DNA from 3 places in the Rosenbergiella sp. YN46 genome. Region 3 is predicted to be linked to each of the others. Evidence: predicted binding sites of a transcription regulator. Region 3 holds the regulator's gene; each other region holds the start of a gene.
What was found. The regulator PhoB, encoded in region 3, activates phosphate uptake and scavenging genes when phosphate is short. The targets are predictions, from matches to a motif close to CTGTCATAAAACTGNCNNAT.
Positions count from the first base shown of each region.

Region 1 (5,893 bases), on a different contig from region 3:
CCATGTATCCGGACTGGCAGCCGGATCCCGAATTCCAGCGCCTGGCGGCGCTGTGGGGCATTATGCTACGCGAGCCGGTGACGCAACAGGAGCTGGCCTCTTTCGTGACCTACTGGCAGGCGGAAGGCAAGGTCTTTCATCACGTGCAGTGGCAGCAGAAACTGGCGCGCAGCGTTCAGATATCCCGGGCCGCAAACGGCGGAGCGCCCAGGCGCGATGTGAATGCCGTATCGCAGCCTGATGACAATATTCCTGACGGATTCCGGGGCTGACTATGAAAAATACCGCCGCACTGATGGCCCGTCTGAAAAAGATGATGCCGGCCAACGTAAAACCCGCGTTCACCAGCGGCGAAGAGCTGCTCGCCTGGCAGCAGGAACAGGGGCGCATCCGCTCCGCCGCTATCGCCCGGGAAAATCAGGCCATGAAAATGCAGCGTACCTTTAACCGCTCCGGCATTCGCGAACTGCATATGAATTGCTCGTTCGACAATTACCGGGTCGAGTGCGAGGGGCAGATGAAAGCGCTGGAGCGGGCGCGTAAATACGCCGCCGAATTCGACGGCAATATCGCAAGCTTCGTTTTTTCCGGACGTCCTGGCACCGGAAAAAACCACCTGGCGGCCGCTATCTGCAACGAGCTGCTGTTACAGGGCAAAACGGTGTTGATTATCACCGTAGCCGACATTATGTCCGCCATTAAGGGCACCTTCGGCGGCAGCGACACAACCGAAGAGCGCCTGATCAACGATCTAAGCAATGTCGATTTGCTGGTGATCGATGAAATCGGAATGCAAACCGAGTCGCGCTATGAAAAGGTGATCATTAACCAGATAGTCGATCGCCGCTCCTCTTCCCGGCGTCCCACCGGCATGCTGACCAACCTGAATATTAACGAGATGAATACCCTGCTTGGCGAACGGGTGATGGATCGCATGCGTCTTGGCAACAGCCTGTGGGTGATCTTTAACTGGGAAAGCTATCGCAGTCGCGTGACAGGTAAAGAGTACTAACCTTTTTCCGGAAGATTCAGAATCGGATTTCGCCGCAGGGCACAGGCGCTATACTGTGCCCGGCAACGAGGAATAATAAGGAGAAAGAAATGAAGGTTACGGTAAAACAGGCGGTCTATGGCGCGGTGACAGCCGCAATGCTGGTTGCAGGCAGCGCCAGCGCCGCCAGCTGGCAGGATCAGCTGTCCAGCGCGGCAAGCGAGCTTAGCAGCCAGAGCGGCTCAACGGGCGCTAAGAGCGGCACTTCCCTCTCTCAGCTTACCGGCCTACTGAACGGTGGCAACCAGGCGCTAAGCGCCAACAGCATGACCAACGCCGCAGGCATCATGCAATACTGTGCGAAGCAGAAGCTGACATCCGTGACCAGCACGGACAATATTAAGAGCCAGCTTCTGAATAAACTGGGCCTTGAGGATACCCAGAAACAGAGCCAGCAGCAGGATTATCAGCAGGGTCTGCAGGGGCTGCTAAATACCGGTAACGGCCAGCAGCTCGATCTGAAGAGCCTGGGGAATTCCCAACTGGCGGAAAAAGTAAAAACCAAAGCCTGCGATCTGGTGCTGAAGCAGGGTAAACAGTTCCTTTCCTGATTTTTCAGCCAGCAAAAACGGCGGCCCCCAGGGTCGCCGCTTTTAGTTAAACGAACATTAAACAAAACTGAATTACTTTTTACGCCCGGCGTTATTTTTTCCGAAACCGGTTACGGCCCTTTGGGCCAGAGAGCCTGCGCTTGTTCACTTCCCGAAAATGCTTCATGAAACAAAAAAGCGCAAACGCCAGTAGCGCAATAAGACTGACGATTGAAAGCATCATACTGTTATATCCACCTAAAAATGGGGCAAATCAGGTTTAAATCAGAGCTGTCATGATTCACACACTCTTTATCGTGAGATTTTCCTTAAATATGACCTGGCTCACATCGGCATTATCTTAAAAATACCTTAGATAACCTGATGACAGAAATAAAACCGTCATAAATAGCACAAAGCAGCATTTTCCCGGCCCCGAATCCCGTTTTATCACTTTTTTCGTCTCGCGCCGCTCCGCCAGCGCCCAACGTGATCGGGATCAGGAATGACGATGAATAAACCAATTCTGAAGACCTGCACACTATTTTGACAGTAGAATTGCAGCAATGTGACATCGGCTGTAAATTGTTGCGCGTCTGATTTGTCAAACTCAATCCTGGTTATCTTAAGAGGGTGTATCTTTGCCGGAAGTGCTTTCATTAGGACTCTTCATTGCGTCCATTGCTATCTATACGCTTAAGGCAGGGCGCAATACCCTGTGGTTCGCCGCTATTCTGGTGGTGCTGAGCGTGTTCGTCATTTTGAATCTGACCCTCTACGCCAGTAACTATTTTACCGGCGACGGGATTAACGACGCCGTACTCTATACCCTGACTAACAGCCTGACTGGCGCGGGCGTCAGTAAATATATTCTGCCGGGCATTGGTATTATCGCGGCCCTGGTGGGCATGTTCGTCCTGTTGGCCTGGCTACTACGCCGCCGCTGGCATCGCCCCCACCACTTCGGCTACAGCCTGCTGGCGCTGGCACTGGCGCTGGGTTCCGTGGATGCCAGCCCGGCATTCCATCAGATTGCCGCGCTGGTGAAGTCTCAGACCAGCGACGGGGATCCCGATTTTAAGATCTACTATAAAGAGCCCCCGAAAGAGATTGCCAATCCGAAGCTCAACCTGGTCTACATCTATGGCGAAAGCCTGGAGCGCACCTACTTTAACGAGCAGGCGTTTCCAAATCTAACGCCAGAACTGGGCGCCCTGAAAAAACAGGGGCTGGACTTTAGCCATACTGAACAACTCCCCGGCACTGATTACACCATCGCCGGAATGGTCGCTTCCCAGTGCGGTATTCCGCTGTTCGCCCCGTTCGACGGTAACTCGGCTTCTTCCATGTCGACCTTCTTCCCGCAGAATACCTGCCTGGGCGATATCCTGAAGAATTCCGGCTATCAGAACTATTTTATCCAGGGCGCCAACCTGCGCTTTGCCGGTAAGGATGTGTTCCTGAAGTCTCACGGTTTCGATCACCTGTACGGCTCCGAAGAGCTGAAAACCATGGTGGAGGATCCAGAATACCGCAACGACTGGGGCTTCTACGACGATACCGTACTGGATGAAGCGTGGCAGAAATATGAAGAGCTGTCGAAACAGGGCAAGCGCTTCTCGCTGTTCACCCTGACGGTGGATACCCACCATCCGGATGGCTTTGTCTCCCGCACCTGTAAGCGTAAAAGCTACGAGTACGACGGAAAACCCAACAAGACCCTGAGCGCGGTGACCTGTAGCCAGGAGCATATCGCCCGGTTAATCGAGAAGATAAAAGCCTCACCGTGGTTCAAAAATACGGTCATCGTGGTCTCTTCCGACCATCTGGCCATGAATAACGGCGCCTGGAAATACCTGAACGAGCAGCAGCGCAACAATCTGTTCGTCGTGATTCGCGGCGACCAGCCGGAACAGAAACAGATTGCCACCAGGCGTAACTCTATGGATAACGGCGCCACGGTGCTGGATATTCTGGGCGGCGGCAACTATCTGGGTCTGGGGCGCAGCAGCCTTTCCGGTCAGTCGCTGTCTCAGGTATTCCTGAACATGAAAGAGAAGATTCTGGCCTGGAAACCGTCGGTGGTGCATCTGTGGAACTTCCCGACCAAAATCGACAGCTTCACTCTCGATCGCACCCAGAATAACGTCAGCTTTTCCGGCTCTACCTTCCGCCTGCCGCTGTTGCTGAAAGTCAGCGACAAGCGCGTTGAACCGAAGCTCGAAAACGAATTTTCCGATCCGCTGCGCATTCAGCTGGCGAAATTCGCGCCCAACGATGATTTCGTCTGGTTCGACACCTGCTACAAGATGGGCCGCCTGTGGGATCCGCAGCTGAGCCTCTCCACCGACCTGTGTATGGCCCAGGGTCAACTGGGGGGCGAACCGCGGATTACCCGGGTAACGCAGGACAAATGGCAGGGCAAGGTGGCGATTAAGCAGAGCGTTATCGACAGCGATCGCTACCAGCGCACTATCGACATGCTGAAGGCCAGCGATAACGATATCCGCTATCAGGCCGACAGCTTCGTCTTCAACGTGCCCGGCGCGCCGGAATCCGTGAAGCAGTTTAGCGGTATTTCACGCCCCGAATCCTGGGGCCGCTGGTCCAACGCCAACCTGGCGCCGGAAGTAAAAATCGAATACAACCAACCGCTACCCGAGAAATTCTCGCTGGTGATTACCGCTAAGGCTTTCGGCCCTAACGCCAACAAACCGATTCCGGTTAGGGTGGGCGACAGCGAGCAGACGCTGACGCTGAACAAAGAGATCAGCACCACCACGCTGCACTTCACTAACCCGGGCCACAGCAACGTGCTGACCATTACGCCGCCGGAGCCGCAGGACTCCAACGAAGGCAATATCCTTGGCCACGCGCCGCGTAAGCTGGGTATCGGAATGGTCGATATCAAAGTGGTAAAAGACGCGGGTTAATCGCCGCAGTACAATCTACCAGGCCCCGCGCATCGGGGCCTTTTTTATCGCTTAGACATAAGGAGCCAGCACTCTGATATGGAACCCTTTTCTGTCCGCCCCACCCGCCCGGACGACGCCGCGAGCCTTCCCGTCATTGAACGCTCCGCCGGCCAGGCATTTCGAACGCTGGCGGACTTTAGCTGGATAGCCGATGACACTGTTCTTAACGCGCAGGCGCATCTGGCGCTGATCGACAAAGGCCACTGCCTGGTCGCCGTCGATAAGCACGATAGCCCCATCGCCTTTCTGGCCGCTGACGCACGTCATGGTCGTCTGCATATCCATGAATTTTCGGTTCACCACCACTGGCAGGGAAAAGGCGTGGGCGGTACGCTACTCGCCCGGTTGGCGGAAATGGCCCGGGAAAAGGGGTTTCGTCAACTCAGCCTGACCACTTTCAGCGAAGTGCCCTGGAATCGCCCTTTTTACCAGCGGCGAGGGTTTCGGGTTCTTACTCCCCCGGAACTCCCCGATGATTTACGGCATCTGATGGAGCAAGAAGCGCAGCACGGTCTGGAGCCGGATCGGCGGTGCGTGATGGTACGCGATCTTTATTGATACCTGCCAGCGTAAAAAGGATGTCAAAGGGGGATCTGGTATCCAGCTGTTTCATCGGCGACCCGCCATAGCTGTCGTCATCGCATCGATTCACGGCCTGCAGACATTACGATGCTTGTACTATACGCTCAGTCACGAATCCAGAATCAGGGGGATTCTCCCATACGCCGCATAGCACAGTGATATGCCCCATTACGTACCGAGGCGCGCAGCACTTTCGCCACGCCGTGCACGCCTGAGCGCACAATGCGCTTTTGCCACGTGGGCAGATGTAACCCCAGCATCTGTGCCGCCCAATCAGGCAGCAGATCGATTCCGGCCCGCATCATTAACGCGCCCGGCAGGCGGGCAAGACGGCCTGGAGCCGGCGCATTAAGCAGCAGATTCGCCACTTCCCGGGTACGCCAGTCGCACCTCAGATATGGACGTTGCGCCTGCAAATAATCGGTGATTTCCGTGACCGTTGTCGGGACATCTCTGGCGCCCAGCGCTTCGGCGATGCGCGCCGCCTCACGGTAGTAGCGATCCTGTTCGCCGATCGCCAGTCCGGGACGCCGGTAGCGCAGGTGCGCCGCCATAAAGCGGCTGCACTCCGCTACGTGAACCCAGGTCAGCAATTGGGGATCGCTGGCCTCATAGGGCGTACCGTCACTGTCACATCCGGATACCTGCAAATGAATATGCTTCACCCGCTCGATCAGCCGCTCGGCGTCCCGGGTGGTGCCAAAAGTGGTGGCGGAAATAAACTGGCTGGTACGCCGCAGACGGCCGAGCATATC
Region 1 covers NZ_JAZHEE010000056.1:8,259-14,151, forward strand. The annotation lists gene dnaT (primosomal protein DnaT) at 1-272, shown strand, start outside; gene dnaC (replicative helicase loader DnaC) at 275-1,012, shown strand; gene V3W49_RS21740 (YjjA family protein) at 1,102-1,602, shown strand; gene opgB (phosphatidylglycerol--membrane-oligosaccharide glycerophosphotransferase) at 2,223-4,514, shown strand; gene V3W49_RS21750 (GNAT family N-acetyltransferase) at 4,593-5,114, shown strand; gene V3W49_RS21755 (oxygenase MpaB family protein) at 5,261-5,893, opposite strand, start outside.
Region 1: opgB (phosphatidylglycerol--membrane-oligosaccharide glycerophosphotransferase) is a predicted target of PhoB. The motif match lies at 1,970-1,989, and genes of this name have one in related genera.

Region 2 (5,893 bases), on a different contig from region 3:
ACGGGTATTGCGCATACCCGTTGGGCGACCCACGGCGAACCGTCTGAAGTGAATGCTCACCCGCATGTCTCCGGGCATATCGCGGTGGTACACAATGGCATTATCGAAAACTATGAGCCGCTGCGTGAAACCCTGAAAGCGCGAGGCTATCAGTTTATCTCCCAGACTGATACCGAAGTTATCGCTCATCTGGTTCACTGGGAAATGGAACAGGGCGGCAGTCTGCGTGAAGCGGTGCTGCGCGCCATACCTCAGTTGCGCGGCGCTTACGGCACCGTGATTATGGATACCCGTAATCCGGACACCCTGCTGGCGGCCCGCTCGGGTAGCCCGCTGGTGATTGGTCTGGGCGTTGGTGAAAACTTTATCGCCTCCGATCAGTTGGCTCTGCTGCCGGTAACCCGCCGTTTTATGTTCCTGGAAGAGGGCGATATCGCGGAAGTAACCCGTCGCAGCATCACCGTTTTTGATCGTTCCGGCGAGCCGGTCACGCGTGAAGAGGTGGAGTCGAATCTGCAGTATGATGCCGGCGATAAGGGCGGCTATCGTCACTATATGCAGAAAGAGATCTACGAGCAGCCGAACGCTATTAAGAGCACCCTGACCGGACGTATCAGTCACGGTACTGTGGATCTGAGTGAACTGGGCCCGAACAGCGACGAACTGCTGTCAAAGGTTGAGCATATCCAGATAGTAGCCTGTGGTACCTCCTACAACTCCGGAATGGTGTCCCGCTACTGGTTTGAAGCCATGGCTGGCGTTCCCTGCGATGTGGAGATCGCTTCTGAATTCCGCTATCGCAAGTCAGCGGTGCGCCGTAACAGCCTGATTATCACCCTCTCCCAGTCCGGTGAAACCGCCGATACGCTGGCGGCGCTGCGTCTGGCGAAAGAGCTTGGGTACCTGGGCTCGCTGGCTATCTGTAACGTGCCGGGTTCTTCGCTGGTGCGTGAATCCGATCTGGCGCTGATGACCAAAGCGGGCACTGAAATCGGCGTGGCTTCCACCAAAGCCTTTACTACCCAACTGACCGTGCTGCTGATGCTGGTGGCGAAAATAGGTCGTCTGAAAGGCGTGGATCCAAATGTCGAGCACAATATCGTGCATGCACTGCAGACTCTGCCCAGCCGTATCGAGCAGATGCTGGCTCAGGACAAGCGTATTGAAGCTCTGGCGGAAGACTTCTCTGATAAGCACCATGCGCTGTTCCTGGGGCGTGGCGATCAGTACCCCATCGCGCTGGAAGGGGCACTGAAGCTTAAAGAGATCTCCTATATTCACGCCGAAGCCTATGCCGCCGGTGAGCTGAAGCATGGCCCGCTGGCGCTGATCGATGCTGATATGCCGGTTATCGTGGTTGCACCGAATAACGACCTGCTGGAGAAACTGAAGTCCAATATCGAAGAGGTGCGTGCCCGTGGCGGCCATCTCTACGTGTTTGCCGATGAGGCAGCTGGCTTTGTAGACAGCGAAACCATGCACATCATTCAGATGCCGCATGTGGAAGAGGAGATTGCGCCTATCTTCTATACCGTTCCGCTACAGCTGCTGTCCTACCATGTGGCACTGATTAAAGGCACTGATGTGGACCAGCCGCGAAACCTGGCGAAGTCGGTTACGGTAGAATAATTGGTTATCGTCTATGAAAAACCCGCCGCGACTGGCGGGTTTTTTTTACTTTATTTTGCTACTCAACTGACTGATTTCCTGTTTCAGCGAGCCTATTTCACGCGCGTTGCTCTCCTGATTGCGCTTTAAGGCGTCGTTTTCCCGGGAAAGATCGTCTATTTTCTTGCTAAGGTTGCTGGTCTCTTTTTTCATCTCATCCAGCTGGCGTTTCATATTCTCGCCTGATTGCTTACCGGTATCCTCTATCTGGCGCTTTAATTCATCCCGATCGCGTTTCAGCTGCTCCACATCGCTTTGGGTCTGCTTTAATGACTCTATGCTCGGGTTATCGGTAGTATTTAAGTGGATGACGCCATTGATGTCGGGGCTGCCGTCGGAGGTTACCAGCCGCGCACCGGTGGATGAAAACCCTGAGAATTGCAGGTTGTCTCCGGCACTGGCGTAAAGTGGAACCATCAGGCAGAGCATGCCGGCTCCGATGAGAAATGATTTAACCATCTGTTACCCCTTCTTTTTCTGTGGATAACGAAAAGTATAAATTCAAACTGTGGCGTTTTTAGGGAGACTTTATGGAATTATCTATGCCTGTCTCACCCACTCCAGCCTGCCTGTTGTCATAAAACTGTCATAATTAGTACATGTTGCTGTCACCAAACTGTCCTATTTTGTCCATGCAGTCACATGAGAGCCTGGCGTGGACGATGAGGCAATGAGCACAGGCTTCTTACACAGCAAATGATGACCCCTGCAGGAGACACTATGAACGTAATGCGTACCACCGTCGCTACTGTTGTCGCCGCGACCTTCTCTCTGAGCGCGTTTTCCGCTTTTGCAGCGGCAAGCCTGACTGGCGCGGGCGCCACCTTTCCTGCTCCGGTGTATGCCAAATGGGCCGACAGCTATCAGAAATCTACGGGAAATAAAGTTAACTATCAGGGGATTGGCTCCTCTGGCGGTGTAAAACAGATCATCGCCCATACCGTTGATTTCGGCGCTTCCGACGCCCCTCTCTCCGATGAAAAGCTGCAAAACGGTGGTCTGTTCCAGTTCCCGACCGTGATTGGCGGGGTGGTGATGGCGGTTAATCTGCCAGGCGTTAAGTCTGGCGAGCTGACGCTGGATGGCAAAACCCTGGGCGATATCTATCTGGGCAAAGTTAAGAAGTGGAATGATCCGGCGATTGCCAAACTGAACCCGGGGATTAAGCTGCCTGAGCAGAACATTGCCGTGGTGCGTCGCGCCGACGGTTCCGGCACTTCCTATGTCTTTACCAGTTATCTGTCTAAAGTGAATGAAGAGTGGAAGTCGAAAGTCGGCGCCGGGACTACCGTGAAGTGGCCGACGGGGCTGGGCGGCAAAGGCAACGATGGCATCGCCGCCTTTGTTCAGCGTCTGCCGGGTGCTATCGGCTTTGTTGAGTATGCTTACGCCAAGCAGAACAAACTGGCCTATACCAGACTGATTTCAGGCAGCGGACAGCCGGTCAGCCCGACAGAAGAGAGCTTCTCTAAAGCTGCTGAAAGCGCGGACTGGAGCAAAACCTTTGCTCAGGATCTGACCAACCAAAGCGCTGAAGGAGCATGGCCGATCTCTTCCGCCACCTTTATTCTGGTACATAAGGATCAGAAGAAGCCAGAGCAGGGCACCGAAGTACTGAAGTTCTTCGACTGGGCCTACAAAAATGGCGGCGATGAAGCTAAAAAGCTGGATTATGCCACCCTGCCGGAAAGCGTGGTTGAACAGATTCGCGCCGCGTGGAAAACCAGCGTTAAGGACAGCAGCGGTAACCCGTTGTATAAATAAGCCTTTCCAGAAGGCCGGGTCGCCGGCCTTCAATACTGATTAAGTTGAGTGAGTTTATGGCAGCAAGCAGGCCTGCATTTACACCTCCTGGCAAAAAGGGCGACATTCTGTTCGGCGCGCTGGTAAAACTGGCTGCGCTGATTGTCCTGTTTCTGCTGGGTGGAATTATCGTCTCCCTGATAGTCTCTTCCTGGCCGAGCATTGAAAAGTTCGGTTTCAGCTTCCTGTGGTCTAAAGAGTGGGATGCGCCCAACGATACCTTCGGTGCGCTGGTGCCGATTTATGGCACTCTGGTAACGTCGGCCATCGCGCTGATTATCGCTGTGCCGGTAAGTTTTGGTATTGCGCTGTTTCTGACTGAACTGGCTCCCGGCTGGCTGCGACGTCCGCTGGGTATCGCCATTGAACTGCTGGCGGCGATTCCCAGTATCGTTTACGGCATGTGGGGGTTATTTGTCTTCGCTCCACTGTTCGCCACTTACTTTCAGGAGCCGGTCGGCAACGTGCTGTCATCGATCCCTATTGTCGGTGAGCTGTTCTCTGGCCCGGCTTTCGGGATCGGGATCCTGGCGGCAGGCATTATTCTTGCCATTATGATCATCCCCTATATCGCTTCGGTGATGCGCGACGTGTTTGAGCAGACGCCGGTGATGATGAAGGAATCTGCCTACGGTATCGGCTGCACTACCTGGGAAGTTATCTGGCGTATCGTTCTACCGTTCACCAAAAATGGGGTGATTGGCGGCGTGATGCTGGGGCTGGGTCGCGCGTTGGGCGAAACCATGGCAGTGACCTTTATTATCGGTAATACCTACCAGCTTGATAGCGCTTCACTCTATATGCCAGGCAACAGCATTACTTCGGCGCTGGCGAATGAGTTCGCCGAAGCGGAATCCGGTCTGCATACCGCAGCACTCATGGAGCTGGGGCTTATTCTGTTTGTGATTACCTTTATCGTGCTGGCTGTCTCCAGGCTGATGATTCGCCGACTGGCTAAGAATGAGGGGGCACGCTAATGGCTACCATGGAACTACAAACGGCGGCGACCCTGGCGGAATCGCGTCGCAAAATGCAGGCGAGACGCCGTCTGAAGAACCGTATCGCGCTGACGCTGTCGATGGCGACGATGGCATTCGGCCTGTTCTGGCTGATCTGGATTCTGTTCGCTACGGTGGCGCGTGGCATCGACGGTATGTCGCTGTCGCTGTTTACTGAAATGACGCCGCCGCCTAACTCTGAAGGGGGCGGTCTGGCGAACGCCCTGGTCGGCAGCGGGTTGCTTATCGTGTGGGCCACCGTCTTCGGCACGCCGCTGGGTATTATGGCGGGCATCTATCTGGCTGAGTATGGCCGTAAGTCGTGGCTTGCAGAGGTGATTCGCTTTATCAACGATATTCTGCTGTCGGCTCCTTCCATCGTGGTTGGTCTGTTCGTCTATACCATCGTGGTGGCCCGGATGCAGCACTTCTCTGGCTGGGCCGGGGTGATAGCACTGGCGCTGCTACAGGTGCCTATTGTGATTCGCACCACGGAAAATATGCTCAAGCTGGTACCGGACAGTTTACGTGAGGCCGCTTATGCGCTTGGTACGCCGAAGTGGAAGATGATTTCGGCTATTACCCTGAAAGCGTCCGTATCCGGAATTATTACCGGTGTGCTACTGGCAGTGGCACGTATCGCAGGTGAAACGGCACCACTGCTGTTTACTTCGCTCTCCAACCAGTTCTGGAGCACCGATATGATGCAGCCGATAGCCAACCTGCCGGTCACTATCTTTAAGTTCGCCATGAGTCCCTTCGCCGGATGGCAGGAACTGGCCTGGGCCGGAGTATTGATCATCACACTGTGCGTTCTGTTGCTGAATATTGTGGCGCGCGTGCTGTTTGCGAAACGTAAACACGGTTAATAAGTACGGCGTGGCTGCTGGCGGCGCCGGATGAGGAAAGAGAAGCTAATGAGTATGGTTGAAACCACCCCGGGTAAGATTCAGGTTCGTGATTTGAACTTCTGGTACGGGAAATTCCATGCCCTGAAGGATATCAGTCTGGATATCGCTAAAAATCAGGTAACGGCCTTTATTGGCCCTTCCGGCTGCGGGAAATCGACGCTGCTGCGAACCTTCAACAAGATGTTCGCACTCTACCCTGAACAGCGCGCGGAAGGTGAAATTTTACTGGATGGCGAAAATATTCTGACCCAGAGCCAGGACATTGCCCTGCTACGCGCGAAAGTTGGTATGGTGTTCCAGAAACCCACGCCATTCCCGATGTCGATTTACGATAACATCGCTTTCGGCGTGCGCCTGTTTGAAAAACTGTCGCGAGCCGATATGGACGAACGCGTACAGTGGGCGCTGACTAAAGCAGCGCTGTGGAATGAAACCAGGGATAAGCTCCATCAGAGCGGTTATTCGCTGTCTGGCGGTCAGCAGCAGCGTCTGTGTATCGCCCGTGGTATTGCG
Region 2 covers NZ_JAZHEE010000022.1:33,123-39,015, reverse strand. The annotation lists gene glmS (glutamine--fructose-6-phosphate transaminase (isomerizing)) at 1-1,629, shown strand, start outside; gene V3W49_RS15225 (hypothetical protein) at 1,675-2,127, opposite strand; gene pstS (phosphate ABC transporter substrate-binding protein PstS) at 2,389-3,432, shown strand; gene pstC (phosphate ABC transporter permease PstC) at 3,489-4,448, shown strand; gene pstA (phosphate ABC transporter permease PstA) at 4,448-5,338, shown strand; gene pstB (phosphate ABC transporter ATP-binding protein PstB) at 5,387-5,893, shown strand, end outside.
Region 2: pstS (phosphate ABC transporter substrate-binding protein PstS) is a predicted target of PhoB. The motif match lies at 2,241-2,260, and genes of this name have one in related genera.

Region 3 (5,893 bases):
TGAAAAAGCGGTCTTATCAGAAAATGACAGTGAGAAACACTTCTCAACAAGCGCGGCGAAGAATTGTTTATCGATATACCACGCAATTCTGGTCAGTCTGACGATAATGGGGGCCAATTAAAACGCTTATAGCGTTTGAAGGCAAGAAGCGATCCCAAAACCAGAGCAATATGCCAAATATATAATTACAACCAGAGATATACACCAATCCTTCAACTTTAGTCCGGTTTATCATTCGAATAAAAAGCGAACAGCCGCCGGGGCCTTTTCCTGCGCTACCGGGAAAATTCCCCCTTCGTGCGTTAATGTCTGGGTTCAACGAGCAATCGCGCGGGAATCTGAAACGAAAAGCAGCAGCCCTGCCCGGGAACGCTTTCTATCTCCAGCCGGGTATCATGATGGCTCAGGGCGTGTTTAACAATGGCCAGTCCCAGGCCGCTACCGCCGCTCTGACGCGATCGGGCCTTATCCACCCGATAGAAGCGCTCCGTCAGGCGCGGCAGATGATGGGCCGCTATCCCCGGGCCATCGTCGCTGACGCTAAAGCGCGCCCCCAGCGGAGTACGCTGCCAGCACACTGCAATATTAGACCCGGCAGGCGTATGATTGATGGCGTTATAGACCAGGTTCGAGACGGCGCTGCGTAACTGTTCGCCATTGCCCCGCACCTTAAGTTGCGCATCCACATCGAAAGTGAAGTGGTGTTCCGGCCCCAGCGAGCGGGCGGCCTGCTCCACCTGGCGCAGCATATCCGGGATATCCACGCTTTCACTCAGATCCAGGGAGGGCGATGCTTCAATGCGTGACAGCGTCAGCAATTGCTGTACCAGACTGCTCATCCGCTGGGTCTGTTCTTCCATGGTCAACAGCGCCTTATCACGCAACGCGCCATCCGGTTCGCTGTCGCGCAGCATCTCCAGATAGCCCTGAAGCACGGTCAGCGGCGTGCGCAGTTCGTGGCTGACGTTGGCGAAAAAGTTACGACGAGCCCCTTCCAGTTGATGCATCTGGGTCACATCCCTGGCTACCATCAGCCACTGGCTATCGCTATAGGGCATCACCCGAAACTCCAGATGGCGGCCACTGTTCAGCACCAGATTCAGCGGTCGGGAAAAATCACGCTGTTTCAGATAATGGCTGAACTCCGGATAGCGCAGCAGGTTCAAAATGTTCTGGCCGTTATCATCTGGCCAGCGCAGATTAAGCAACTGCTGCGCCAGCCCGTTACACCAGAAGATGGTGCCCTCTTCGGTGGTCAGCACCACCGCATCCGGCAACGATTCGGCGCCGCTGCGAAAGCGTTTGATCAGATTCCCTAACTCCTTGCGCCGCTTCTTGTTGCGCATCTGCATCTGATGCAGGCCATAGAGCAAAGGCTCCCAACTGCCTCGCCCCGGCGGCGGTGTCATGCTGCGATCCACCCACAGCCACCAGGAGAGCCGCAGCAGATTATGAAAGTGCCAAATCAGAAGCCCCGTGACAGCGGCCAGTAAAAACCACGGCAGGTGCCCCATCAAAGCGCCAAGCAGCAGCGCCGGCAGGCAGCACAGCGCCAGCTCAAGCGCCAGCCTTTTCCACGACAGCCGTTCCAGCAAAAGCCTTACTCCTGAATAACCGGTTAATAACGGGTAGAAAAACGATAGCCGGTACCACGTACCGTCTGCACCATGCGATCGTGGCCGCTGCTTTCCAGCACCTTACGCAGGCGACGGATATGAACATCCACCGTCCGGTCTTCGACGTAAACATTAGTGCCCCAGACCTGGTTCAGAAGCTGTTCGCGGCTGTATACCCGTTCGGGATGCGTCATAAAAAAGTGCAGAAGCTTAAATTCGGTGGGGCCCATATCGAGCGGACGCTCGCCGTTCATCACCCGATGAGAAGTGGGATCGAGGCTTAACCCTTCAATTTCGATAGGCTCCTCTACCGCCATGGGAGAGATGCGCCGCATTACCGCTTTAATTCGCGCCACCAGCTCTTTAGGTGAGAAGGGTTTGGTCATATAATCGTCAGCGCCGGTTTCCAGCCCACGCACCCGGTCTTCCTCTTCGCCCCGGGCAGTCAGCATCACCACCGGTATGTCCCGGGTCATCGGCTGGCGCTTCAGATGCTTAATCAACTGAAGTCCGGAGCCGCCGGGCAACATCCAGTCCAGCAGGATCAAATCAGGCCAGGGTTCGTTAAGCCGTGCCACAGCGGCATCGTAATCTTCCGCTTCAAGCGGCAGGAAACCATTCTGCTCAAGCACGAAACAGACCATTTCACGGATTGGAGCCTCATCTTCTACCACCAGAATACGTCGCGCCATCATTCGCCCTGTCTGATTTTTTCTTGCCCTCGTCGCGAGGGTTCGGGTTGCCATTTTGTAATGCGCGCCATTATGCGTCACTTTTATGACAGATTTATGAAAAACACAGCCCTTTAATGACGCGCTCATTCCCGGATGCCGTCACAGAAGAGGCGCGCAGGCTCCCAGGTTGTTTATAATCCCCCTCGCGCTTTTTTGCCACCGGAACCGAAATGCCCCAAAATCATTCGCGTTACAGGAAGGCGGCAAGATAGCGTATCCCCGGGAGCATAGATAAGCTATGTGACCAGAATAAGCGAACGTCGCCAACGCACCTGTAGCTTGAAGGATGAAGGGAATTATGCGGATCATTCACACCTCTGACTGGCACCTCGGCCAGAATTTCTATACCAAAAGCCGGGCTGCCGAACATCAGGCATTTCTCGACTGGCTGCTGGAGCAGGCTGAACATCGTCAGGCGGACGCCATTATTGTGGCGGGTGATATTTTCGATACCGGCTCGCCGCCCAGCTACGCTCGCGAGCTGTATAACCGCTTCGTGGTCAAATTGCAGCAGACCGGCTGCGCACTCTATATTCTGGCGGGTAACCACGACTCGGTCGCGACCCTGAATGAATCCCGGGAGTTACTGGCCTGCCTGAATACCTGCGTGGTGGCAACGCCTGGCGATAAACCGCTGGAGATGACGCGCCGCGATGGCTCCGTCGGCGCCATTTTGTGCCCCATTCCCTTTTTACGACCGCGGGATCTGCTACAAAGCCAGGCGGGTCAAGATGGTCACGACAAGCAGCTCTCGCTGCTGGAGGCCATCAGCCAGCACTATCAGTGCCTTTATAATGCGGCGCTATCGCTGCGCGGTCAGCGCAGCCTCCCCATCATCGCCACCGGCCATCTGACCACCGTCGGCGTAACCGCCAGCGATTCGGTGCGCGATATCTATATCGGCACTCTGGATGCTTTTCCGGCCCGGAACTTTCCTCCGGCCGATTATATCGCCCTGGGCCACATCCACCGCCCCCAGAGCGTAGGCGGCATGGCGCATATACGCTACAGCGGTTCTCCCATCGCCCTGAGTTTTGACGAAACGGGCAAAGAGAAGAGTGTCAGCCTGGTCAGTTTTGAGGACGCCGCCCTGAGCGAAATCGAAGCACTTCCGGTTCCCGTCACCCAGCCGCTGGCGCTGATAAAAGGCTCGCTGGCGCAGATAGAACAGCAGCTTGAGGCCTGGCGCGACGCCCCCAAACAGCCAATCACCTGGCTGGACATTGAAGTGACCAGCGACGAATACCTGCATGATATGCAGCGCCACATTCGCCAGTTGACGGAAGATTTGCCGCTGGAAGTGGTGCTGATTCGCCGCAGCCGCGAACAGCGTCAGCGGGCTATCGACAATCAACACAAAGAGACCCTGAGCGAGCTGAGCGTAGACGATGTCTTTAGCCGCCGCCTGGCGCAGGAAGGGCTGGATCCCGAGCGGGAAACGCAGCTGCGGCTGCTGTTCGCCCAGACTCTGGAAACCCTGCATCAGGAGGATGAAGCATGAAAATTTTAACCCTGCGCCTGCGCAACCTGAACTCGCTGCGCGGCGAATGGAAGATTGATTTCAGCGCCGAACCCTTCGTCAGTAACGGCCTGTTTGCCATTACCGGGCCGACCGGTGCCGGGAAAACCACCCTACTGGACGCCATCTGCCTGGCGTTATATCACAAAACGCCGCGCCTGAGCGGCATCTCCCAGAGCCAGAACGAGCTGATGACCCGGGACTGCGCCGACTGTCTGGCCGAGGTGGAATTTGAAGTCCGGGGCGTAGCATATCGCGCTTTCTGGAGCCAGAACCGGGCCAGAGGCCAGGCGGACGGCAAGCTCCAGGCTCCCAGAGTAGAGCTGGCGCGCTGTGACAGCGGCGAAATTCTGGCGGACAAGGTCAAAGACAAACTGGAGCTTCAGGAACAACTTTCCGGGCTGGACTACGATCGTTTCACCAAATCGATGCTGCTCTCTCAGGGGCAGTTCGCCGCCTTCCTCAATGCCGATGCCAACACCCGGGCGGCGCTGCTCGAAGAGCTGACCGGCACTGAAATCTACGGTCGCCTGTCAGCCCGGGTTTTCGAACAGCACCGCCAGGCCAAAAGCGAACTGGAACAGCTGGAAGCCCAGGCAGGCGGCGTCACTTTGCTTGACGAAATCCAGCGGCAGCAGTTAACTCAATGTTTGCAGGCGCTCACTGACGAAGAGAAAGTCCTGTCCGGCGAACAGCAGCAGCGCCAGCGCCATCATCAGTGGCTACAGCAATTAGCTAGGCTTCGCCAGCGGCGGGAACAGGCGCAGCATGCCCTGAACCAGGCCCGCCAGGCGCTGGAACAGGCCGGGCCGGATCTCGCCCGACTGGCGCGAGCGCTGCCCGCCGCCCGCCTACAGCCCCTGTGGCAGCAGCGTCAGCAGCAGGCGCAAACGCTGGAGGCCACCCAGCAGCAGCAGCGTCAGATAGCAACACAGCTTCTGGAGCGGCAGACCCGCCGCCGCCAGATTCGCCGCGGCGCCCGGCATCAGGCCGATGACCTTCGCCAGCGCCATAAAACGCTGGAAAACTGGCTAAGCGAGCACTCACATTTTTCCCGCTGGCGCGATGAACTGGCGGGCTGGCGCGCCGCGTTCAACCAGCGGCAGCGGGATCAGCAGCAACTTACCGCCCTCGCCAATACCCTGAAAGAGCTGGATGAACGACTCAGTCAACTTCCTGAAGCCGGCCCCAACGACGGGCACGTCCAGGTGAGTGAGCATTTACAAAAGATGGCGACGGAGCGCCCGCTGCGTAGCCGTCTAGCGCTGCTCCACTCGCGCTTCGCCCCTTTGACCCAGCGTCAACAGGAGCTGCATAAAGAACGGCAGAGCCTCATCGCCCGAATCACCGAACAGGAAAAAACGCTGGAAGAGAAACGCACAGCCTTTCGCCACAAAAAACAGCTGGCGGAAGAGGTGCAGAAGATTTGCGCCCTGGAACAAACCATCGTCAGGCTTCATGACGAGCGTGCCCGGTTGCAGCCGGAGCAGCCCTGCCCGCTGTGCGGCTCCACTCAACATCCCGCCGTCGAACGCTATCAGTCTCTGGAGCCCGGAGAGAATCAGCAGCGTCTGGCACAGCTGGAACGTGAAACAAGCGCGCTGGCGGATCAGGGCGCCGCGTTGCGCGGCCAGCTGGAGGCCTGGCAGCAGCGCCGCGCCCAGCTGGAAGTCGATGGCAAACGGCTGACGGAAGAGCAGAACGAACTGGAAAAAGCGTGGCGCCAGCTCAATAGCGAACTCGGCACCAGTTTTGCCACGACGGAACCGGTTAGCCCCTGGCTGGAACAACAGGAACAGGAAGAGCTGCGGCTGCGCGCGCTGCTGCAACGCATTGAGCTGGAAACGCAGTATAAAGCGACGCAGGCACAGCACCTGTCGCTAACCGAAGAGCAGGAGCGTCAGTTGCAGACAATCCAACAGAATCTGGCGACGCTGGGCCTGACCTGGCCCGATACCGGCCATGAATCGGCGTGGCTTGAGGCCCGCGAGTCGGAAAGCCGCCAGTGGCAGCAGCATCAGGAA
Region 3 covers NZ_JAZHEE010000013.1:53,539-59,431, forward strand. The annotation lists gene phoR (phosphate regulon sensor histidine kinase PhoR) at 303-1,595, opposite strand; gene phoB (phosphate response regulator transcription factor PhoB) at 1,619-2,308, opposite strand; gene sbcD (exonuclease subunit SbcD) at 2,649-3,851, shown strand; gene sbcC (exonuclease subunit SbcC) at 3,848-5,893, shown strand, end outside.